2 regions of the Thermosipho sp. (in: thermotogales) genome follow, and region 1 is predicted to be linked to the other one. Evidence: predicted binding sites of a transcription regulator. Region 1 holds the regulator's gene; the other holds the start of a gene.
The links. The regulator HrcA, encoded in region 1, represses chaperone genes, less so after heat shock. The targets are predictions, from matches to a motif close to ATTAGCACTCNNANNNTNNGAGTGCTAAT.

Region 1 (12,169 bases):
AATACTTATTTGTCAGAGTATACATCTATTAGGCTTAGGGGAAGATATTTAGTGATATTAGAGGCAAGTTGGGCTGTTGGTAGTATTTTAATAGCTCTTTTTGCCGTTACTTTGGGCGAAAAATTAGGCTGGAGATGGGATTTTTATATTTTTTCAATTGGAATTATTTCTTTAATTCCGTTTTTTAGAAAAAAAGATACTCCAAAATATATATTTGAAAAAAGAGGGGTTGAAGGTTTAAAAAAGATTTTTAACAAAGTACCTGAAAATATTGAAGAGATAGAAAAAGTAAAGGTAACTTTCAGTGGACTTTTTAGAAAAGAACATATAAAACAAACGATTTTAGTTATTATATCTTGGTTTGTGGTTAGTTTTGTATATTATGCATTATTTTCATGGGCACCAAAGATATTTATTGCAAGTTTAGGGATAACTATTACAAAGGCAAAATGGTATACATTCTTTGTATATCTCGCACAACTTCCAGGTTATCTTTCAGTTGCTTATTTGATCGAAAAGTGGGGACGTAAAAAAACTCTTGCAACATATTTCATAGGTATGGGTTTATCTTCTTTCCTATTGCTACTTGCAACTGGCAATTTGAGCTTTCTGTTTATAGTATTGATCCTTTCATTCTTCACTTTGGGAGTTTGGGGACTTGTGTACGCATATACTCCTGAGCTATTTCCAACTTCATTTAGGGGAACTGCAAATGGTGTTGCAGGTGCAACTGCAAGAATAGCAGGAATTATTGCGCCGTACTTTACCGGTTATTTCGTTGACAAATCTATAGTAGCAGCTCTTTCATTTGTTTCTTTGTTTGCTATATTTGCAGCGGTTATGACTCTTGTATTGGGAGTAGAGACAAAAGATAAAGCGGTAAATTAAATAAAGGTAATATTTTTTAAAATAAAGGCTCCATATTGGAGCCTTTATTTTATTTGACTGTAAAATCGTTTTATGATATACTATTATCAGACAAGGATAAAGAGTGATAAGATAGCTGATAAGTGGGGTGAGAAAATGAAAGAATTGTCTACAAGGCAAGAGCAGATATTATATTGTCTTGTAAGAGAATATGTGAAATCTGGAACCCCAGTAAGTTCTCAGAAAATTTTAGAATCTACAAATCTTGAGTGGAGTGGTGCAACTGTAAGGAATGACATGAGAAAATTAGATTATCTTGGATACGTATTTCAGCCACATACTTCTGCGGGAAGAGTCCCGACAGATAAAGGTTTAAGATTTTACGTAAATGAAATATTAAAACTTAGAAAAGAAACAAAGAAATCAGGAAGTTCTATAGACGTTAGTATAGATTTTCCAATAGGTGACTTGGATAAGATTATTCAAGGTGCCGCAAAGCTACTTGCAACCACCGTTAAAGCTTTTGTTATAATTGAAAAACCTAATCCTATGTATTTAAGAATTAGAAGAGTTGTTTTAACACCAGTTACTAAAAACTTTTCCATTGTTAATATAATTACCGAACTTGGACTTACATCAGTTCTTCCAATTCAGCATTCAGAAATTTACAATATTCAAGAAATAGAAGAATTTTTAAACAAAAGTCTTGATGGAATTTTGCTTAGTGAATTTAGGGCTAAACTGAGAGAGGTTGTTGAAAGATTTTCATGGGTTGGAGGAAGGCTGAAAGAATTTATTGAACTTTCAGAAAAGATAGCTTCTGAAAAGTATGAAGAATATATTACAGAAGGTGTTTTTAATCTTGTTAATGCAAAAAGATTCGATGAAGACAAATTAAAAGAGATTGTTAGATTTTCAACAAATGAAGAATATTATTCTAAGATTTTTGAACTTGGAGAAGGCATATTCATTGGAAAAGAGCATAATATTAAAAATTTTGAGCAGTATTCAATTTTGATAATGCCGTACTTTGTATTTAACAGAGAAGTTGGAAAAATAGCTGTTATTTTTGATAAATTTAGTGATTACAACAGAGTATTCGATAGTGTGGAATATGTAGTGAATAGATTAACTGAATACTTTACTGTTGTTGCAAGAAATGTTGAATAATGGAGGTGGAAGATATGGAAAAAAAGGAAATGAAAAAAGAAAAAATGATTGAAAATGAAAAAGTTGAAAATGTTAAAGAGGATGCTAATAAAGAAAAGAAAGAAAAAGGAAAGGAAAAAGATTTAGAAAAAATAATTGATGAACAATCAAAAAAGATTGAGGAACTTGAAAATCAGTTAAAAGAATTTGAAAATTACGCTAGAATTTTAAAATCTCAATTTGAGAATTATAAAAAAGATGTTGCAAGGGAAAAGGAACAAATTTCTATTTCAACAATTGGTAGAATTGTAGAAAAATTAGTTCCTATAATTGATGATTTTAAAAGAGCATTTAAAAATGTTGATGATGAGACTAAAAAAACACAATTTTTCAAGGGAATGGAAATTATATACAAAAACTTATTTAAAATACTAGAAGGACTTGGTTTGCAGGAAATTAAAGTTGGAGATAAATTCGACCCGTTTGAGCATGAGGCTGTAGAAAGAGTTGAGGATGAAGAAAATGAAGAATATTCAATTGTTGAAATTGTGGAAGATGGTTACAAATTTAATGGACGAGTTCTAAAACCTGTGAAGGTAAAGGTCTCGATTAAGCCTAGGAGGTGAAATATATGGCCAAAAAAGACTATTATGAGATTCTTGGTGTTTCAAGAAATGCGTCTCAAGAAGAAATAAGGCAGGCATATAAACAATTAATAAAAAAATGGCATCCAGATAGAAATCATCAAAATAGAAAAGAAGCGGAAGAAAAATTTAAAGAAATACAAGAAGCATACGAGGTTCTTTCTGATCCTGAAAAAAGAGCAATGTACGATAGGTTCGGATATGTAGGTGATGTTCCACCAAACGCTGGTAGTGGAGGCGGTTTTGGTGGCTTTGGTGGTTTTGGTGGTTTTGAAGATATATTCAAAGACTTTGGTGATTTTATTAATAACGATATATTTAACATATTCTTTGGTGATCAAAGAACATCTTCAAGACAAAAACAAAGAAGAGCAAAACGCGGAGAAGATATAAATATAACCGTTGATGTGCCTTTTGAGCAGGTATTTACAGGAACAACTATCCCAATTGAATACGATAGGTATGAGGTATGTAGTCATTGTAATGGTGAAGGGGTAGAGCCAGGAAGTGGATGGGTAAGCTGTCCGAAATGTCATGGAACAGGGGTAGTTAGAGAAGAAAGAAGAACGTTTCTTGGAGTTATTGTAAATCAATACACATGTAATCAATGTGGTGGCACAGGAAAGATCCCTGGAGAGACATGTCATGTATGTGGTGGCAGTGGAAGAATAAGAAAAAGACATAGAGTGGAAGTAAAAATTCCAGCTGGAGTTGACAACGGAACCGTTATTAGAGTTCAAGGTAAAGGTAATGCAGGGTATAACGGTGGTGGATATGGCGATTTATATGTAAATGTAAGAATTACAGGACATATTGATTTTGAAAGACGTGGAAATGATTTAATAAAGGAGATAAAAATAGATTATGTTGAAGCGATACTTGGAACCAAAGTAAAAATTAAGATGCCAGATGGTAGAGTTAAAGAAGTTAAGATACCATCTGGAGTTCAAGATGGAGAAAACATTTATGTATACGGAGAAGGCGTACCAGATATGAGAACGGGAAGAAGGGGAGATTTAATTTTAAAGATCAAAGTAGAGATTCCAAAAAGAGTATCTCGCTCTGAGAAAAAGTTATTAAAGGAAATTGCGAAATTGAGGGGAAAGGATGTTGACGAAGAAGAGTGAAAAGATTGTTAATTTTTTAAGAGAGACAGTTGCACAATATAATTTTAGAGGAGTAGTTCTTGGAGTTAGTGGAGGACTTGATTCAGCAGTAGTTTTAGCACTTCTTGTAAAAGCATTTGATAGGGATAAGATAAAGTGCTTTATTTTGCCTGAAAGAGATAGTCCTAAAGATTCAGTTAAAGATGCTGTTTTTGTTTGTAAATACTTTGGAGTTGAATATGAAATAAAGAATATTACAAAGATTCTTCGAGCACTTGGCATTTATAAATATTACCCACCAGCATTTTTTGTGCCATGGAAGGTAAAGGAAAATTTTGCAAAGAGAAGATGGCAAAAGTATAAAGAAAAAGGCGATCCTTTTGAGTTTGATATAGAAGGAATCGATGATGAAGAGTTTTTAAAAGGTATAAGCTACTATAGGGCAAAACATAGGGTGAGAATGGTTTATCTATACAAAGAGGCTGAGAGAAGAAATTACGCTGTTGTTGGAACTACTAATAAAACAGAATTTTTAACAGGGTTGTATGTAAAGTGGGGAGATGATTCAACAGATATTGAGCCAATTTTGCATCTTTATAAAACTCAGGTATACGAGCTTGCAAAAGAATTGAATGTCCCTGAAAAAATAATTATGAAACCAGCTTCACCAGATTTAATTCCAGGACTTAGCGATGAAGAAATATTTGGGCTTGATTATTCTACTCTTGATAGGATATTAGATAAGCTACTAAATAACAAAAGTTTGGATGATGAAGACCCTGAAAAGGTTAAACTAGTAAAAAGGCTTTATCAAATTGGAAAAAAGAGAAATTCATTAAGGAATGTAAGCATGGTAGATGATTTATATGGAACTTAAAACTTTAGCAAAAAAGCTACTTTTTGATACTTTAGAAGATATCCAACCTGAAAAGCTAGTAAAAGAAAAGTTAAAAGAACTAAGGGTTGATAAGAAAGTATATGTTCTTTCAATTGGAAAAGCAGCATGGAAGATGGCAAAGGCTGCAAGTGATGTATTGGATATAGAATATGGAATAGTTATAACAAAATATGGATATAATTTTGGAAATATTGAAAATTTTGATATATTTGAAGCAGGGCACCCTATCCCAGACGAAAACTCACTTTCTGCTACAAAATTTGCCGTTGAAAAATTTTCAAAATTATCAAGAGATGATATCCTATTGTTTTTAATATCTGGAGGAGGTTCATCTACTTTTGAGCTATTGCAAGATGGACTTTCATTGGAAGATTTAAAAAATGTAACGACGCAGCTCTTAAAAAGTGGTGCAAATATTAAGGAGATTAATACTATTCGCTCAAGACTTTCAAAAGTAAAAGGTGGAAGGTTTTTAAATTTTGTTAAATCAAAGGTAATTACATTGGTTTTATCAGATGTACTTGAAAATGATTTAAGGTACATTGCATCAGGTCCAACATATGAAGCATGTAGTACCTTTGAAGATGCTTACAAAATAATTAAAAAGTACAATTTAGATTTTAATGAAAATATAATTAATGTTTTAAAAAAAGATGTAAAAATCAACAAGCAGATTGATGTAGAGCATTACATAATAGGGAGTATTGATATAGCATGTGATATTCTAGAAAAACATGCAAGAAAGTATAATTTAAACACACTTGTTTTAACTACAAGACTTGATTGTGAGGCAAAAGAAGCTGGAAAATTTATTGCAAGTATAGCAAAAAGTAGTAAATTAAAAACACCATATTGTATTATTTTTGGTGGAGAAACTGTTGTAAAGGTAAAAGGAAGCGGAAAAGGTGGAAGAAATCAAGAACTCTGTTATTCAGCAGCACTTGAAATAGAAAATATGAAAGATGTGGTTATTGCAAGTGTTGGAACAGATGGAACAGATGGTCCAACGGATGCTGCAGGGGCAATTGTTGATGGAAAAACTATCTCAAAGGTGAGAAAATTTTCGAATGATCCAAATGAATTTCTTTTAAATAACGATACCTATAATGCCTTAAAACTTTCTGGAGATCTCTTAATAACGGGGCCAACTGGAACAAATTTAAATGATATAGGATTTATACTCAAGGGGTGATAATGTGATGAAGGCTCTTGTTTTAACAAAGATAACTGATTATTTTAGAAAAAAGATGGAAGAGTTTAATGAGATTGAATGGTATACTCCAAAAGATATAGATTACGTCTTAGAAGATGTGGAAATAATAGTTACTGGATATTTGACTGAAGAACAAGTAGATAAAGCAAAAAAATTAAAAGCTATTTTTATTCCTTGGACTGGTGCAGATAAACTTCCATGGAAAAAGATAAAAGAAAGGAATATAATTGTTTCAAATTCGCACGGTAACGGAAAGATGGTAGCTGAACGTGCGCTATCTTTATCCCTTGCTCTTCTTGGAAGAATAGTAGAATTTCACAACGACCTTGAAAAGGGAATATGGCATGGCTTTGCCGTAGGATTTAAGGAAGAAGATTATTGGTACTCACTTCAAAGAAAAAATGTAGCGATACTTGGGACTGGGGTTATTGGAAGACATCTTGCAAAGCTTTTAAAAGGTTTTGATTGTCATATAACAGGTTTTAAAAGAAGCAAAGAACAAATAGCAGGATTTGATAGGATTGTAACTTCAATAGAAGAAGCAATATCAGATGCACAGGTAATATATCTTGCACTACCTTTAACTGAAAAGACTTACAAAATTATCGATGAAAAGATGTTTGAAAAAATGAGAGGAAAGTTTTTAATAAATGTTGGAAGAGGAGAATTGATAGATGAATACTCACTTTTTAAGGCGCTTAATGAGAACATATTAAGAGGTTTTGCATCGGATGTCTGGTATAAGTATCCTTCAAAAGATGAACAAGTTATCTTACCTTTTAATTTTCCAATCCATAAGTTCAAAAATGTAGTTCTTTCTCCACACGTTGGAGGGTTTACAATAGAGGGTCAGCAAGGAAGAATAGATGAACTATTTGAAAATATAGAATCATTCCTGAAAAAAGGTTTTCCAAAAACAGCTGTAGATCCCGAATTGATGTATTAATTGTTAAAACAAATTTATATTTAGGGGGGATAAAAATGAACATTACAGTTATTGGAGCAGGAAACGGAGGACTTGCTCTTGCTGGTTTTTTAGCTATGAGGGGATTTGCTGTTACTTTATATAACAGAAGCTTAAAAAGAATTTCATCCTTTATAAAATCTAGAGTTATTAAATTGGAAGGAGAAATTACTGGTAGCGTAAAAATAAAGAATGTTACAAATAACTTGGAAGAAGCCTTAAAAGATGCAGAATTAGTAATGATCGTTGTTCCAGCTTTTGCACATGCAGATATTGCGGAAAAAGTTTCAAAATACGTAAAAGATGGTCAAATTTTTATTTTAAATCCAGGTAGAACGTTTGGTGCACTTGAGTTTTATAACATATTTAGAAAGAATCGGGTAGATAAGGATGTTATAATAGCAGAGACTCAGACCTTTCTTTTTGCCTCTAGAACTTCCAATCCTGGAGTTTCTCACATATTTAGGGTTAAAAATGCTGTTCCAATTTCTGCAATTCCATCGACAAAAAATGAAAAATTGAAAAAGGTTATTGAAGATATAGTCCCCGAGTTTCAGGTAGTGGATTCTATAATTTATACTAGTTTTAATAACATTGGTGCGGTTTTTCATCCAGCAACTCTTATTCTTAACTCCGGACGTGTTGAAAGCACGTTTGGAAAGTTTGAATTTTATCTTGAAGGTATTACTCCTTCAGTTGCAAGAGTTCTAGAAAAGATAGATGCAGAAAGATGTTCTGTTGCAAGAACACTTGGAATTGAGCCAATGACGGCAAAAGATTGGTTAAATTATGCATACGATGTTTTAGGTAACAACTTGTATGAAGCTATACATAACAATGCTGGCTACCAAGGAATTATCGCACCGCCGAGTCTTCAAAATAGATATATATTTGAAGATGTGCCTATGAGCCTTGTTCCAATATCTGAAATGGCAAAAAAATTAGGTATAAATACTCCCGCGATAGATTCTATTATTTACCTGTCTTCAATAATGATGGGGCGTGATTTTTATAGAGAAGGTAGGACCTTGGAACGTTTAGGAATTAGTAAATTAAGCCTTGATGAGATAAAGAATCTGATATACAAGGGGGTGTGAAATGGTGAAGAAGATTTTAGGTGGTTCGATAGGTAGCTGTGTACATGTTGCTGGTGTCTTGAATTTTTTAAAGCTTGCAGAAAAAGAGGGCTATAAATCAATTTACCTTGGTGGGGCAGTTCCTTTAGAAAAATTTGTTGGTGCAATTGTAGAGAGTGATCCAGATATAGTTGCTATTTCATACAGACTTGATCCCAAAGCACTTGAAAAGCTTTTAAATGAGTTTTATAAAATGATAAAAGAAAAGAATTTACTTGATAAGGTTTACATATTTGGTGGAACAGTTGAAACGGCAGCTGTTGCAAGAAAATTTGAGTTTATTTCTAAAATTTTTGATGGTTCACAAGACATTGACGAAGTTATTTTATGGCTCAGGAACGCAAAAAAGGATAAGGAAAAAAAAGAAATACCTCCACAGTTTTTACCTGAGAGAATAATTTACAAAAGGCCTTATCCTCTTATTAGGCATCATATAGGGCTTGCAAGTCTAGAGGAAACGGAAAAGCATATAAGAATTCTTGCTGAATCTGGCCTACTTGATATTATTTCACTTGCACCTGACCAAAATTGTCAGCAGTATTTTTTTGAACCTGAAAAGATGGATAGAAAACAAGACGGTGCAGGTGGGGCACCAATTAGGACGAAAGAAGATTTTATTAGACTCTATAATGCTTCAAGAACAGGCAATTATCCACTAATGAGATGTTATTCTGGAACAAGAAATTTGGTTGAATTTTCCAAATTACTTAAAGAAACGATTAATAACGCATGGGCAGCTATACCTTTAACATGGTATTCCGATCTTGATAGAAGATCTGATAGACCATTGCTTGAAGCAATAAAGGAAAATCAAGAAGCAATAAAATGGAATGCTGAAAATAATGTTCCAGTAGAAATAAATGAAGCTCACCAATGGTCATTGAGGTATGCACATGATGCAATAGAAGTTGCAACGTTTTATCTTGCAGCATACAATGCTAAAAAGTTAGGAGTAAGACATTATGTTGCGCAATACATGTTGAGTACACCACCAGGTCTTTCACCAAAATTTGATCTTGCAAAGCAGATTGCAAAAAAGCAATTGATTGAAACTTTGGAGGACGAAACCTTTACTTCGTATACTATGATAAGAACTGGACTTTTATCATTCCCTGCTGATGAACATTCTGCAATGGGGCAGCTTGTAAGTACCATGTTTTATGGAATGTATTTAAAGCCTGACATAATTCATGTGGTTTCTTATTCAGAAGCAATAAGGCGTGCTACTAGTAAAGAAATCATAGAAAGTGTAAAAATGGTAAAACAGGCAATGAGGAATGCGATGAATGGCCTTCCCGATTTTCTGGAAGACAAATCGATTAGAAATAGAGTGGAAGTGTTAAAGAATGAAGCTATGATGATAATTGATGCAATTAAGCAAATTGGAAAAGGATTTGATGATCCTTTGATAGAACCTGAAGTAATATATAATGCAGTAAAGCTAGGGATTTTAGATGCTCCAGGATTAAAAGGTATGTCTGTTGCAAAAGGAAGGTTTGAAACGCAAATTATAGATGGTGCATGTTATGCTGTGGATGAAAATGGTAAAATACTTACTGAAGAGAAGAGGTTGGAAATTATAAGAAAGGAGGCGGGAATGTGAAGATAGCAATTGTTTGTGATAAGAATATCAATGATGAAGAAAAAAGAATGGTTGAGGCGGTAAAAAATGCAGTGTCTAAAAAATATGATTGTGAAGTAGTACAATTTGATGAGAATTTTATCAATAAAATAAAAGGTTTTGATTTTGTGTATAACCTTTCAAATAAGGGTGGAAAGGAAACAATACAAGTTCATGTTCCTGCTCTCCTAGATTTGTTAAATATTCCATACACTTCTTCAAATGCATATTCACATTCATTGTGCCTTGATAAAATAACTACTAAGATAATTATGCAACATTATAACATTCCAACACCAAGATTTTATGTATATGATCTAGGACAAATTCCAGAAAAAATAGATAATGGCACCTTTATAGTAAAGCCACCACGTGAAGGAAGTGCACGTGGTATTTCAAAAGATAGCGTAGTTGATAATTTAAAAGCTCTACAAAAAATGGTAAAGTATATACATGAAGAGTTTAAACAACCAGCACTTGTAGAAGAATTTATTGATGGTACAGAGTTAAGTGTTGGTATAATAGGAAATGGAGATAGTTTAGAAGTTTTGCCAATTTTGGAGATAGATTTTTCGACGCTGCCAGAAGGACTTGAAAGATTTTATTCATACAATGTAAAGCATAATTATGGTGAGATGACTAATTATATATGCCCTGCAAGAATTTCAAATAATGTAAAAGAAAAACTTGAATTTTATGCTAAAAAACTTTTTAGAGTATTAAATCTTAGAGATTATGCAAGAATGGATGTTAGAATTAGGGATGATGAGATATACTTCTTGGAAGTTAATTCAGCTCCTCAGCTTGTTCCAGTATATTCAGACATAACAAAAATGGCGAAAGCTGCAGGATATGAATATGATGATTTAATTTTGAAAATTTTAGAAATATCAATGGAAAGGTGGGGACTTAAATGAAGAGTTACACTGAATATCTCTGGTTTAATACTAAAAAAAGGAAAGAACTCATAAGGATTACAGATACTATTGAGGAGATTGTAAAAAAAAGCGGTATAAAAGAGGGACTTTGTCTTGTATCGGCAATGCATATAACTGCTGGTATAATTGTAAATGATGATGAATCGGGTTTACACAAAGATATATGGGAGTGGCTTGAAAAACTTGCACCAGTTGGAGATTATAACCATCATTGGACTGGCGAAGACAATGGAGATGCACATTTAAAAAGGATTTTGACACACCATCAAGTGGTGCTACCTGTTACAAACGGGAAACTTGATCTTGGGCCTTGGGAGCAGATCTTTTACGCCGAATATGATGGACAGAGAAGAAAAAGAGTAGTTGTGAAGGTTATTGGTGAATAATTATGGAACTAATGAAGTTTTATAGAACTGTGTTAGAATCTATTATTGAAGGTGTAATAATAGTTGATAGTGACGCACGGATCTTGTATATAAACAAGATGGCCGTGCGTCTTTTAAATTTGAAAGATGGTTTTTTAGGAAAACATGTGGTTGAAGTTATTCCAAATACAAGACTCCATATAGTTGTAAGAACAGGTATTCCAGAGGTTGATGAGGTACAAAATGTTGGAGATAACATAATTATTACTTCTAGAATGCCTTTAAAAGATGAAAATGATAATGTTGTTGGTGCTGTTGCAGTATTTAGAGATATAACTAGCATGCGAAAACTTGCAGAGGAAATTACCAATCTTCATCAAATTGAGGCAAGGCTGAAGGCAATAATTGATTCTACATATGATGCTATATCAGTTGCTGATGAAAATGGAAATGTAGTCTTAGTAAATAAAGCTTACACCAAAATTACGGGATTAAAACCTGAAGATGTTATAGGAAAACCTGCAACAGTAGATATTGCTGAAGGTGAAAGTATTCATATGCTGATTTCTAAAACTAAAAAGCCAATTTATAATGCAAGGTTAAAGGTTTACCCGTCAAAAAGAGAGGTTATAGTAAATGCTTTACCACTTTTTGTTAAAGGTGAATTTCGTGGGAGTGTTGCTGTTGTTCATGATGTTTCTGAGATTTTAAATTTGACTAAAGAGCTTGAAGCTGTAAAAAGGTATATAAGACATATAAAGGCAAAATATACTTTTGATGATATTATTGGTCAAAGTGAAAAAATGTTAATAGCAAAAGAGCAAGCTAAAAAAGTTGCTAAGACCCCTGCAACGGTATTACTTAGGGGTGAAAGTGGTACAGGAAAAGAGTTATTTGCACATGCGATTCATAATGCAAGTAATAGATCTGATAAGCCATTTGTTACGGTTAATTGTGCGGCGATTCCTGAAAATATGCTTGAAGTTGAATTATTTGGATATGTAGAAGATGCCTTTATGGGCACAAAAGGAGAAAAGGTCGGACTTATCGAAGAAGCAGATGGTGGTACATTATTTTTAGATGAAATTGGTAAGATGCCTCTTTCGTTACAGGCAAAAATTGTTAGGTTTATTGAAAACGGTGAATTCATTCCAGTTGGTTCAAATAGAATAAAAAAGGTAAATGTAAGAATAATTGCATCTACAAATATGGATTTAGAACAAATGCTTAAAAGAAGGGAATTTTTATCGGAGCTTTACTATAGACTA
Region 2 (12,169 bases), on a different contig from region 1:
CCTCTTGACCTTTAATTTCTTTTTTCCTTTCTTTTCTGCAACTCTTCTCTCTTTTCTGTTTACAAGTGTAAATTCATCGTGTTGGGTATTTATTTTTTTCAGCTCGTTTTCTGACTCTTTTTCGGCTTCATCAGTGATTTTTCTAATGTTTAAAGTATAAATTATAGTTTGCTCAAATATTTTCGCCATCATCTCATCAAACATTCTAAATGTTTCCTTTTTAAATTCCAAGATTGGATCTTTTTGTCCATACGCTCTAAGGCTTACTGCTTCTTTTACGTGTTCAACTTCTTCAAGATACTGCCTCCAATTTTCATCTATTACACGTAACGCTATGAACTTTCCAATTTTTGGGAAATCTTCTCCCAATTCTTCCTTTTTATTTTCAAATTTTTCCATTAAAAGATTTTTTAGATATTCTTTTAGTTCATTTCTAGTATCAGGCAGTTTATCGAGACTAATATTTAATATTTTTAAAGATTCTTTTATTTCTTCTACATTACAAACGCCTTTTTCACAAAATTCTTCGAGCCTTCTTTCAATAAAATCATCTATTGCATCGTTGAAGTGTTCATCGATATTTCCTGAAAGTAGATATTCTCTATAGCTATATATTGCTCGTCTTTGTGTATCCAAAACAGTATCCATTTGAAGTAAATTTTTTCTTATTCCAAAATTTATACTTTCAACCTTTTTTTGGACCCTTTCTATTAATTTTGTAAGCATAGGATGATATATTGGCTCACCTTTTTCAATTTTTACTAGATTCATTATTTTTTCAAGTTTTTCTCCACCAAATATTCTTATAATATCATCTTCTAAGGACAAGAAGAATATAGATTCACCTGGGTCACCTTGTCTTCCAGCTCTACCTCTAAGTTGGTTGTCTATCCTTCTACTTTCATGTCTTTCAGTTCCAATTATAAGTAACCCGCCTAATTCCTTTACACCGGGGCCTAATTTAATGTCTGTCCCCCTACCAGCCATATTAGTTGCAATTGTAACTGAACCTTTTTGACCAGCTAATGCAACGATTTGAGCTTCCTTTTCATGATGTTTTGCATTTAAAACGTTGTGAGGTATTTTTTCTTTGCTTAGCATTTTACTCAATCTTTCGCTTTTTTCAATGGATGTTGTACCTACTAAAACAGGTTGCCCTTTTTCATAGCGTTTTTTTATTTCTTTTACTACTGCCTCAAATTTTTCGTCTTCTGTTCTGTAAATTAAATCGTCACTATCTATTCTGATCATTGGTTTGTGAGTTGGGATAACAACTACTTCCATACCGTATATTTGTTTAAATTCTTCTTCCTCTGTTTTAGCAGTTCCTGTCATACCGGAAAGTTTTTCATACATTCTAAAGTAATTCTGGTATGTTATAGTTGCATAAGTAACCGACTCTTCTTTGATTTTAACTCCTTCTTTTGCTTCAATAGCTTGGTGAAGTCCTCCACTGTATCTTCTTCCTGGAAGAAGTCTACCTGTGAATTCGTCTACTATTACAATCTCACCGTTATGAATAATATAATCTACATCTTTTTTAAACAGGTAATGTGCTTTTAAAGCATTTAATAAGAAATACATTTTATTCACGTGTTCAGGATCATAGAGATTTTCTATATTTAAAAGTTTTTCTATATATTCTATACCTTCGTCTGTTAATATTACAGATTTTTTCTGCTCGTCTATAGTAAAATGCTTGTCTTTTACGAGTTTTTTAGCAATTTGATTGAAGCGAATATAATCTGAAGCTTTTGTTTTTGATGGACCACTTATTATTAAAGGAGTTCTTGCCTCGTCTATAAGGATGCTATCTACTTCGTCCACTATTGCATAAAAATGTCCTCTTTGAACTCTATCTTCCAGGTCAATTACAAGATTGTCTCTTAAGTAGTCAAACCCAAACTCTGTATTTGTTCCGTATGTTATATCACACTCATATGCTTCTTTTCTGCTGATTTCCTTCAATTCAACCTGATAAGCTTCTAGTGCTTCTTTATTTTTTGCTTCGTCTTCAAGAAATTCTCCATTAAAACCTTGAGGCCAAACACTCAAATTTTCATTTAACGCCTTTTTTGCAAGTTCCTCATTTTTCCAAATAACTTCATATGACTTGTTTTGTGTATTTATAACACCTACTCTAAGTCCCAAAGCAAGATATATAGGTCCCATCCACATAGCGTCTCTTTTTGCAAGATAATCGTTTACAGTTACAAGGTGAACGCCTTTTCCAAGTAGTGCATTTAATACAACCGGCATAGTTGCAACTAGAGTTTTTCCTTCACCTGTTTTCATTTCTGCAACTTTCCCTTCATGGAGAACCATTGCACCTATAAGTTGTACATCAAATGGTCTTAATCCAATTACTCGTTTGGATACTTCTCTTACTATTGCAAAAACTTCTGGAATATATTCGTCAATATTTTCAGGAGTAATATTTTCTTTAATTGTTTTCAAGGAATTAATTAATTCGGTTAAATTTTTACTTTCAAGGTTTATCTTGTTTATTTTATTTACTTTTTTCCAATATTTTTTTATAACCCTTTCATTTTTGTCGAATAATTTCACAATTCTTCCTCCTTTTTAAACTCATCAAAAAATAATTTTCCGCCTTTTTCATAAATAAAGACTGGATTTTTATAATTATTGTTTACCTGATGTTTTACTTCTCCAATTTGAACTAGAGGAGTGTTCATTGAAAGTGCAAGAATATATGAAGGCTTAATCTTAATACCTGCACGTACAATTCCACTACATTGGCCAAAAATTACAATAGAACCATTTGCAGTTATTTCAGAACCCGAATGTACATTACCTACAATTATTAAATGGCCTGTGTGATTTAGTTTTTGACCCGATCTTATATTTTTTATTATAATCAGTGTTGTTTCTTTATCTTCTTCTCTTTTTATTGGAGTTTCTTTTTCATCATAATGTTCAGTCAATATTCCTTTAACTTTTAGATTATAACTTTCAAATTTTTCAATTATTTTAGGAATATCATGAATTTTTTCCTTAAAATTTTCAATTTTGATCATTATTTTTTCACTATCATCAAAAAACTGCCTTATATCATGCATTTTATTGTCGATCTCTTTAAATAATGTCTCTAATTTATCATATCTATCAATGTAAAAAACAATTCCAGATTTAAAGATTTTTAAGTTAAACAAGAGAGCTCCCCCCTAACTAAAAAACAATTTCTTCGATTTCGTCGATCCACTGCCCAAGATCAATTTCCTTAAATTTTTTCAGAGTCTTTTTTAAGTCGAAAAATACACTTTGGAATAATTTTTCCTTATTTCCAGAAAAAATTTCAAGAGCACATTCAAGTAAAGCAGCAAAAAGATCGGCTGTCCTTACTATTTTTCCAGTATCTCCTGAAAATGGTTCAGCTGCAAAATCTTCATATTTTTCTAAGTGACTAAGTGATTTATTTTCTTTAACCCATTCATTAAACATTTGTTTTTCAACTAAAGAGACAAGAGAATCAAGTTCTGGGGTTTTCTTTTTTGTTGGAGTTATTACATCTCCTGTAAAAGCTTCAGGAAGGTCATGAAGAAGTGCCTTTTTTATCACCTCTTCTTTTTTATCTTTACTAAGACCAAGTTGTACAGAGATAATATATGCAATTGTTGTAACCACAAAAGAATGACCTGCAACTGTGGACTTTATGTTTCTGTACATTCTATTCCATCTTGTCATTGAAATCATGTTTAAGGCTATTGAAAATATTAATTTAGGTATATCGGAAACTTCAGAGAAATTTTTTAAATATGGGTGGAGCTTTTCTTCAAGTTCCTTTATTGGCTTGCTAAAATCAAAAACTTTTCCGTTGACCTTTGCTTCAAAAAGACTTGTTGAGATATCAGAAAATTTGTCGATTGGGTCAAATTCTTCTGAAGTTATATTTGTAATAGAGCTTTGGTCAACTATATTATATAGCTCTAAGAAAGCTTTTTCTCTCACTTTTTCCCAGACATCTGGTGATAATCTTTCTATTCTTTCTTTTAATTCAAGTGAAACGTCTGAGAGTACGAGCTTAGGAAGTATCCTATTCAATCTCCATTTTAAAGAAGGCTCAATATCTAATTTGTAGTAGTCTCTTAACGCAAATGATATTAGCAACGTAGTGTAGGCATTATCAGCTTCGGAAAATTTTACAATTGCTGGTTTGTTGTTCCACCTTTGAATTGTAAATAAATTACCAAGCATGAAGATTAGTTTTCCGTATCCCAAAGTTAACAACCTCCTTTATATTATCTATTCTAACACACTTTTAAATTAGTTGTAGAATTTCAAAGTCGTTGTATAACAGATTAAAAAAGAGAATTTTATTAATCAATGCATTTTTAAAATCATCTTTAAGAATTTTAATAGCTTCAGAAACTTGAATTGATGCGGTTACAAGAACTGTTGGAGGAAATACCTGTGGAGTTTTTGGAATGTCAAATCCTTCGTATATATCTAAAAGAGATGTTGTAATTCCAGGTACTATTACCGTAACCTGTCCAGAAAATTCTTGGACGGCCCCATGTATCATTGGTATTTGTAGCTTTTTGCATATTTTTTCTAAGACTAATCGTCCCTCAATATTGTCCATACAATCAAAAGCAATATCTACTTTTTCATTAAAATGGGAAGAAAGAGCTTTATCTATTGCTTTAATATTGCAATTTGGATTTATTTTTTTAAGCTTTTTCAATGCTGTGAATGCTTTGTTTTGATATAGATCTTCTTGGTTATAAAGAATTTGTCTGTTTAGGTCTGGAGGATCTATCATTTTAGGATCGTAAATAATTATGTTTTCAAAGCCAAATCTTACAAGATTATTTAGGACGGTAGATCCTAAACCTCCAGCCCCTGCCACTAATATTTTTATATTTTTAAGATTTAAACCGCTTATTAATTTTTTATGCCTTGAAATATCAAGCATTATCCACCACCTACCGGTAATATAATTGCTAATTCGCCGTCTTCTATTTTTCTTTTTCTCAATATATTTTCCCCATTATTCAGTATTACAACAGATAACTTTATCGGTTGTGTGTCATTTATTATCAAAAAAGTTTTCTTATTTTCCTTGTCTATTTTTATTAGAACTTCTTTGTTAAGCTTTTTACTTATTTGCTTGAATAAATCATTTTCGCCTTTAAAATCAATTTCTATGCTACTTTTACCAAGTAAATATTTTATGCTTCCGACAAATTTTACCAACATCTTTCTCACCACCTTTTGATTATTTTATATATCTATTATATAATTTTTTTGGTGATAAATTATGATAGCTGTTTTTTCTGATATACACGGTTGTTTCTATGAATTTCATTTGTTATTGGATTATATTAATAAAAAATTTGGAAAATTTAAAATAAGGTATATATTTTTGGGAGACTATATTGATAGAGGTCCTAGTTCAAAAGAGGTTGTTGATAAAATTATTGAAATTGGGCCTAAAGTTTGTTTGCTGGGAAATCATGAGGATATGATGATTAGGTATATAAAAACAGGTAGATCTAGTTGGTTGTCTGAAAATAACGGAGGCATTTATACTTTAAAATCATTTTCGAGCATAGAAAAGATTAAAGATTACTTTTTCTTTTTTGAGAACCTAAAATTTTTACATGTTGAAACTTTATTTGGAAAGGTTAGATTCTTATTTTCCCATGCAAATTTACCTTCAAATTATCCCTTAGATGAGGCAATTAGATGGAAAGGTGACTATAGTTCGTTTTTAATGGAAAATGAAATTCCTCTTTCTGAAAGCAATATTTGGTATAGAATAGCTGAGCCAATTGAAGGTTATGTGCTGGTTCATGGGCATACACCAACATATGATGGCAAAATTTCTTTTTTAAAGATAAATGACAAAATAGTAGATATAAATATAGATACTGGTTGTGTTTTTGGTGGCCATTTAACTACTTTGCTTATTCCTGAAAACGAGCAGGAATTGAAAGAAACAAGTTATAATTTAATTGCCATTAATGAAAAAATTGATGAGGAAAAAATATCAATTTTTGAACTAGGAGGAGATTTATGAAGATAGTTGCTATCGTAAATCTGTTGTTAGTTACATTAATTTGGGGATTAACCTTTCCCATCCAAAAGATGGTTTTAGTTGATATTTCTCCTTTTGCTTACAATGCTATAAGATTTTGGATTGCAACAGTCCTATCTTTTTTTGTTTTTGGAAAAGGTAATAAATATGGTTTAATATTAGGTGTAGTACTTGGAATATCATACGCTGCTCAAACGTGGGGTCTTACACTAACAACATCTTCTAAAAGTGGTTTTATTACAGCTTTTTATATAGTATTAATTCCTATTTTTTCCTATTTTATTGAAAAAGAAAAGCCCACTAAGGTACAAATATTTTCATTTTTAATTGCTATGATAGGTGAGTATCTCCTTTCTGGAGGTATTGATAGTATAAATTTTGGGGATATTTTAACGTTTTTTTGTGCAATTCTTTACGCGTTACATGTTGTTTTGGTTACAGAATTTTCTAAAAAAAGCCCCGAAAAAGATTTGCTTACCTCTCAATTTTTAATGGTTGCACTATTAAATTCACTCTTTGGTTTGAATCAATCGTGGAAAATAGATGTTAAAATATTTAGTGTAGCTTTATTCACGGCGATTTTTGCTACGATTTATGCGTTAATAGCACAGGCAAAGTACCAAAAAGTGGTTGGAAGTAATACTTCTGCACTTATTTTTGTAGGCGAGCCTGTATTTGCAACTATTTTTTCAATTATTTTGCTTTCTGAAAGGCTTGATATGTTACAGATTTTTGGTGTGGTTTTAACAATGTTTGCTTTGATATTATCAATAATTCCCGAAAAATATTTTAGGAATTTTTTTAGACACGTAGAAAAATAACTATGAAAAGGGGGTAAAGACATGTTCAATTCAAATTTTTCAACATTGAAAGCGGCAATGGATGTTGCACTTAAAAGGCAGGAAATACATTCACAGAATATCGCTAATGCTGAAACTCCAAATTACAAAAGAAAATATATTGTTTTTGAAGAATTGTTAAATGAATCAAAAATGAAGTTGAGTTTAAAAACGACTTCAGGAAAACATATAGAAAGAACTCCAAAGGTTGTAAATCCTATTATTAAGGCTCAAAAAAATACTTCATTAACTAACGATGGTAATAACGTAGATATTGATATTGAAATGGTAGAAATGGTAAAGAATGCGCTTAGATATCAAACTTTATCCAGGCTTATGAGCGCTAATATTGATAGATACAATACAGTTATTAGGAATATTAGGTAAGGAGGTAAAACATGAATGAATTTAATATAATGACGATTTCTGCAACAGGAATGTCAGCTCAAAGGCTCAGAATAGATGTTATATCAAATAATCTAGCAAATTCAGAAACAACACGAACTGAAAATGGCGAGCCGTATAGAAGAAAGGTACCAGTATTCCAGGAACTTTTGAGAAATATTAATGGTAGATTGGAAAATGGTGGAGTAGTTGTGAAAAAAATTTACGAGGATAAATCTCCATTTAGGATAGTATACGATCCAACACATCCAGATGCTGATGAAAATGGTTATGTTAAACTTCCAAATGTAAATGTTGTAAGGGAAATGGTGGATATGATTAATGCTCAAAGAGCTTACGAAGCAAACGTTACTGCATTTAACACTACAAAAGCTATGATAAATAGTGCTCTCCAAATTGGGAGGTGATTTGTATGATAGATAAAATAAACGGTGTAGGAAATTATGGAAATCTAAAACCTTCAAGTGTAAAAAAACAGAATACGGATTTTACTAAAATACTTAATGATGCTCTAAAGAGCGTAAATGATCAGCAAAAAAAAGCAGAGCAGATGGCAGATGATTTCGCAACTGGAAAAATTAGCAATATCCACGAAGTTATTGTAGAAGCTGAAAAAGCATCAGTCTCATTGAGGCTTACAGTCGAGGTAAGAAATAAGATTGTTGACGCGTATAAGGAAATTATGAGGATGCAATTTTAAATAACTTTGTGAAAAAATAAGAAGGCTCCGAATTTTCGGAGCCTTCTTTTATTATTCAACTTGTATATCAATAACTTTTTTGTCTTTTGTTTCTTTCTTTGGAAGTTCAATTGTCAATACCCCATCATTGAATTTTGCTTTAATTTTTTCTACGTCAACATATTCTGGAAGTCCAAATGACCTTTCGAAGTATCCTTCTGCCCTTTCAATTATTTTGTAGTTCTTTCCTTTATCCTCGCGATTGAATTTTCTTTCTCCTTTTATTGTAAGAACGTTATCTTCAATTGTTATTTTAACGTCATCTTTTTTAAGACCTGGAAGTTCAGCTTCAATGACAACTTCTTTATCCGTTTCATAAACATCTACTTTTGGGAAGTGAGTGGTATCAAACCTTGATGGTCTTACAAAGTCTTCAAATAATCTGTCAATCTCTCTTTGAAGTTCTACAAATGGATCAAAGTAATTTCTTCTTGCTAACATACTCTCACCTCCCTTTATATTTCTTATTATTGATTTTCAGCCTGTTGATTTCCACCTTGTTGATTTTGCTTGTATATATACTCTCCGATTTTTGTCTTTTCTCTGTCAAGTTCATCAAACAACATTTTTATTCTTGGTATATCGTTTTTATTTATTGCATCCCTTAAGTCTTTAACAAGGTTTTCGAGTTTGTCTTTTTCATCTGCTGGTATTTTGTCACCATATTCTTTTAGTGATTTTTCTATGTAGTATGCAAGGTCATCTGCTTTGTTCTTAAGCTCTACTTCTTCTTTTCTTCTCTTGTCTTGTTCTTCAAATTTCTTAGCATCTTCAATGATCTTGTTGATATCATCTTCGCTTAATTGATGTCTACCGGATACAACCATTGATTGTTCTTTTCCAGTACCAAGGTCTTTTGCAGAAACGTGAACAATACCATCGCTGTCAATATCGAATGTTACTTCGATTTGTGGAACGCCCCTTGGTGCAGGTGGAATTCCTACAAGTCTAAAGCTTCCAAGTAAAATGTTATCTGCTGCAATTGGCCTTTCGCCTTGGTATACTCTTACTTCTACTTCTGTTTGACCGTCTTCTGCTGTTGTAAAGACTTTACTCTTTTTAATTGGTATAGTTGAATTTCTTGGGATAATTGGTTCAAACAAACCACCTTTTACTTCTATGCCAAGTGTTAATGGCGTAACATCAACTAATACGATATCTTTTCCTTGTGCGCCTTCTTCTCCTGCAAGAATTGCCGCTTGAATTGCTGCGCCAACTGCTACTGCTTCATCTGGGTTGACTCCTCTGTTAGGATCTTTACCAAATATTTCTTTGATGAATTTTTGAACCATTGGAACTCTTGTCATACCACCTACTAGGATTATTTCATCGATATCTTCTGGTTTTAATTTAGCATCTGAAAGAGCTTGTTCAACTGGTTTTCTTGTCATTTCAACAAGATCCCTTGTTAAGGATTCAAACATTGAACGTGTTAGTCTCATTTCAAGATGTAATGGACCTTCTGCTGTAGCTGTAATGTATGGCAAGCTTATATCAGTTTCAAGTTTGCTTGAAAGCTCAATTTTAGCTTTTTCAGCAGCATCTCTCAATCTTTGAAGAGCTTGCTTGTCCTCTCTTAAATCGACACCGTGTTGTTTTTTAAATTCTTCTGCTAACCAATCGATTATTCTTTGGTCAAAATCGTCACCACCAAGATGGTTATTACCGGAAGTTGCAACTACTTGAATGACTCCATCACCAATTTCAAGTATTGAAACGTCAAATGTACCTCCACCCAAGTCGTATACAAGAACTTTTTCTTCTTTTCCTTTTTTATCAAGGCCATATGCAAGAGCTGCTGCAGTTGGTTCGTTTATAATTCTTAAGACTTCAAAACCTGCAATTATACCAGCTTCTTTTGTTGCCTGTCTTTGAGCATCATTGAAGTATGCAGGACAGGTAATGACAGCTTTTTTAACTTCTCCGCCCAAGTATTCTTCTGCGTCTCTTTTTAGCTTCTTTAGTATAAATGCACTAATTTCTTGTGGGGTATAGTCTTTGTCATCGATTTTTACTTTATAATCGGTTCCCATTTTTCTTTTTATTGATTTAATAGTTCTTTCAGAATTTAATATGAGCTGCCTTTTTGCAGGTTCACCTACAAGAATTTCACCGGTTTTACTGAATGCAACTATTGATGGAGTTGTTCTTGCACCTTCAGCATTTGGTATAACTTCAACTGAAGAATCTGGTTTCATCCATGCAATAACACTATTTGTTGTACCCAGGTCTATACCTACGACATATTCTTTTTTATTTGCCATATCTTTCACCTCCCGATACATATTATATGACATTAGCAGTCTTTTGTCAAGAGTGATAATATAGATAATAAAAATCAAGAATGCCTATAAATAGAGGCATTCTTGATTGTAATTGAAAATTTACTAAAAATTATAGCAATTGTTACATAAGTTTGTTATTCATTTGACTTTTTAATCTTTACAGCTGTTCCGTAAGCAAGCATTTCTGCGGCACCACTCATTACTGAAGAACTTGAAAATCTTACATTTACCACTGCATCTGCTCCTATTTTTTCTGCTTCGTCTATCATTCTTTCTATTGCTTTGTTTCTAGCTTCTGTCATCATTTCTGTATATGCTTTAATTTCTCCACCGGCGAGGGTTTTAAATGCGGCAGCGATATCTTTTCCTAAGTGTTTTGATTGAACTATATTTCCCATTACAATTCCTAATATTTCAACAATTTCATAACCATGAATATTCTCTGTTGTAGTTATTATCATTTTAATTCCTCCCTTCTATAAATGATACGATATCCTCGATTACCTTTCTACTAACTTGGTTTTCAATATAATATGAATATGGAGATTTTTCACCTGGAGTAAAAATATGTGTCAGATTAGAATACATCTTAATTTTAATATTTTTCTTTTCTGAAAGTTCTTTTTTGAAAATTTCAAATTCTTTTGTAGTAACTTGATAATCATTTTCTCCAAAAAGCATTAGTACTGGAATTTTTAATTGTTTTATATATTTTAAAGGATTGTAATTTCTAAGATCGTACCAATAACTTGCTGGTGCTCCAAGAATTATTTCATTTTTGCTTGCTTTGTTATTTGTTAGTTTTATTACCTCTTCTTTTGCTTTTTTAATTTCTTCTTTATTTTTTCCAGAGTAAAGTTTTTCAAGAAATTCTAATTGATCTAGTGTTATTTCTTCTATATTTCTTGCAGGAGGTGCAAGAAGAATTAATCCATATATATCTTGATTTTTATAGGCTATGTATGGAGCAAGATATGCTCCAAGGCTGTGACCTAACAGATATATTTTTTTATATCCTTCTTTTTTTAAAAGTTTAACAGCATTTTCTACATCATCTATTACTTCCTCTTTTACAGTTATATTCTCTGGATCTTTTAGAAGCTCTGGATGCAAAGTTCTTTTATCGTGTCTTAATACAGCTATATTATTGCTTGAAAGTCCATATGCAATATCTTTAAAAATTTTATTTGGACCAATTGTTTCATCCATATCATTTGGTCCTGAACCATGTATTAGAATTACTGCAACATCAGTTGGATTTTTTGGGATCGTTAGTTTTCCGGGTAAATCTCCTACTTTAATATCTTTTTCAGTAAAGTTATCATTTTTTACATAGTTTGGTGCTTTGTACTCAAGGTTTTGAGCAATGTTAAAAAATAAGCCATCTATTTTACCTTGGTTATTTACAGTTATTGAGATATTTAGTGCTCCTTTTTGAAATTTTGCTGTGTATATGTAAATCATATATGGACTTTTTTCAATAGGAGTGATTTTAATAATATTTGAAAATGGACCATAGGTTTGTTCAATACCTTCCCATATTTCTTTTAATTTGCCAATTGGAAGATGTTTTTTCAAGATATCTGAAGAAAGCTCATAGCACTTTTCAAAATTTTTGGAAATTAAACCTTCAAAATATGATTGGGCTACTAATTGGTATTCTATAGGAAAAATAGTTATTGAAACAACAAGTAATGCAAAAATAACTTTTTTCATATTTAAACCTCCTTTTCTTTAAAGATTAGATATGAAAAGTAGATACAGATAAAACTTAGTATAGTAAGTGCAATTGTATATGAAATATCAACTTTTCCTTTTTCAAAGATTGAATACCCGAGGA

Region 2: the regulator HrcA is predicted to act here: its motif matches at 10,340-10,368, upstream of dnaK (molecular chaperone DnaK).

Annotation. Positions count from the first base shown of each region.
Region 1 is NZ_JAIHAP010000002.1:64,972-77,140, reverse strand. Features, by position in the region: gene JG780_RS01100 (MFS transporter) at 1-888, shown strand, start outside; gene hrcA (heat-inducible transcriptional repressor HrcA) at 1,024-2,037, shown strand; gene JG780_RS01090 (nucleotide exchange factor GrpE) at 2,052-2,642, shown strand; gene dnaJ (molecular chaperone DnaJ) at 2,648-3,787, shown strand; gene nadE (NAD(+) synthase) at 3,768-4,643, shown strand; gene JG780_RS01075 (glycerate kinase type-2 family protein) at 4,633-5,856, shown strand; gene JG780_RS01070 (2-hydroxyacid dehydrogenase) at 5,864-6,823, shown strand; gene JG780_RS01065 (NAD/NADP octopine/nopaline dehydrogenase family protein) at 6,859-7,938, shown strand; gene JG780_RS01060 (cobalamin-dependent protein) at 7,940-9,580, shown strand; gene JG780_RS01055 (D-alanine--D-alanine ligase family protein) at 9,577-10,515, shown strand; gene JG780_RS01050 (secondary thiamine-phosphate synthase enzyme YjbQ) at 10,512-10,922, shown strand; gene JG780_RS01045 (sigma-54 interaction domain-containing protein) at 10,925-12,169, shown strand, end outside.
Region 2 is NZ_JAIHAP010000019.1:5,642-17,810, forward strand. Features, by position in the region: gene secA (preprotein translocase subunit SecA) at 1-2,568, opposite strand, end outside; gene minC (septum site-determining protein MinC) at 2,565-3,173, opposite strand; gene JG780_RS04895 (YfbR-like 5'-deoxynucleotidase) at 3,190-4,239, opposite strand; gene JG780_RS04900 (HesA/MoeB/ThiF family protein) at 4,280-4,936, opposite strand; gene JG780_RS04905 (ubiquitin family protein) at 4,936-5,220, opposite strand; gene JG780_RS04910 (metallophosphoesterase) at 5,282-6,043, shown strand; gene JG780_RS04915 (DMT family transporter) at 6,040-6,882, shown strand; gene flgB (flagellar basal body rod protein FlgB) at 6,904-7,287, shown strand; gene flgC (flagellar basal body rod protein FlgC) at 7,299-7,712, shown strand; gene fliE (flagellar hook-basal body complex protein FliE) at 7,718-8,005, shown strand; gene JG780_RS04935 (Hsp20/alpha crystallin family protein) at 8,057-8,485, opposite strand; gene dnaK (molecular chaperone DnaK) at 8,512-10,308, opposite strand; gene JG780_RS04945 (YbjQ family protein) at 10,464-10,790, opposite strand; gene estD (esterase EstD) at 10,792-12,045, opposite strand; gene JG780_RS04955 (ABC transporter permease subunit) at 12,048-12,169, opposite strand, start outside.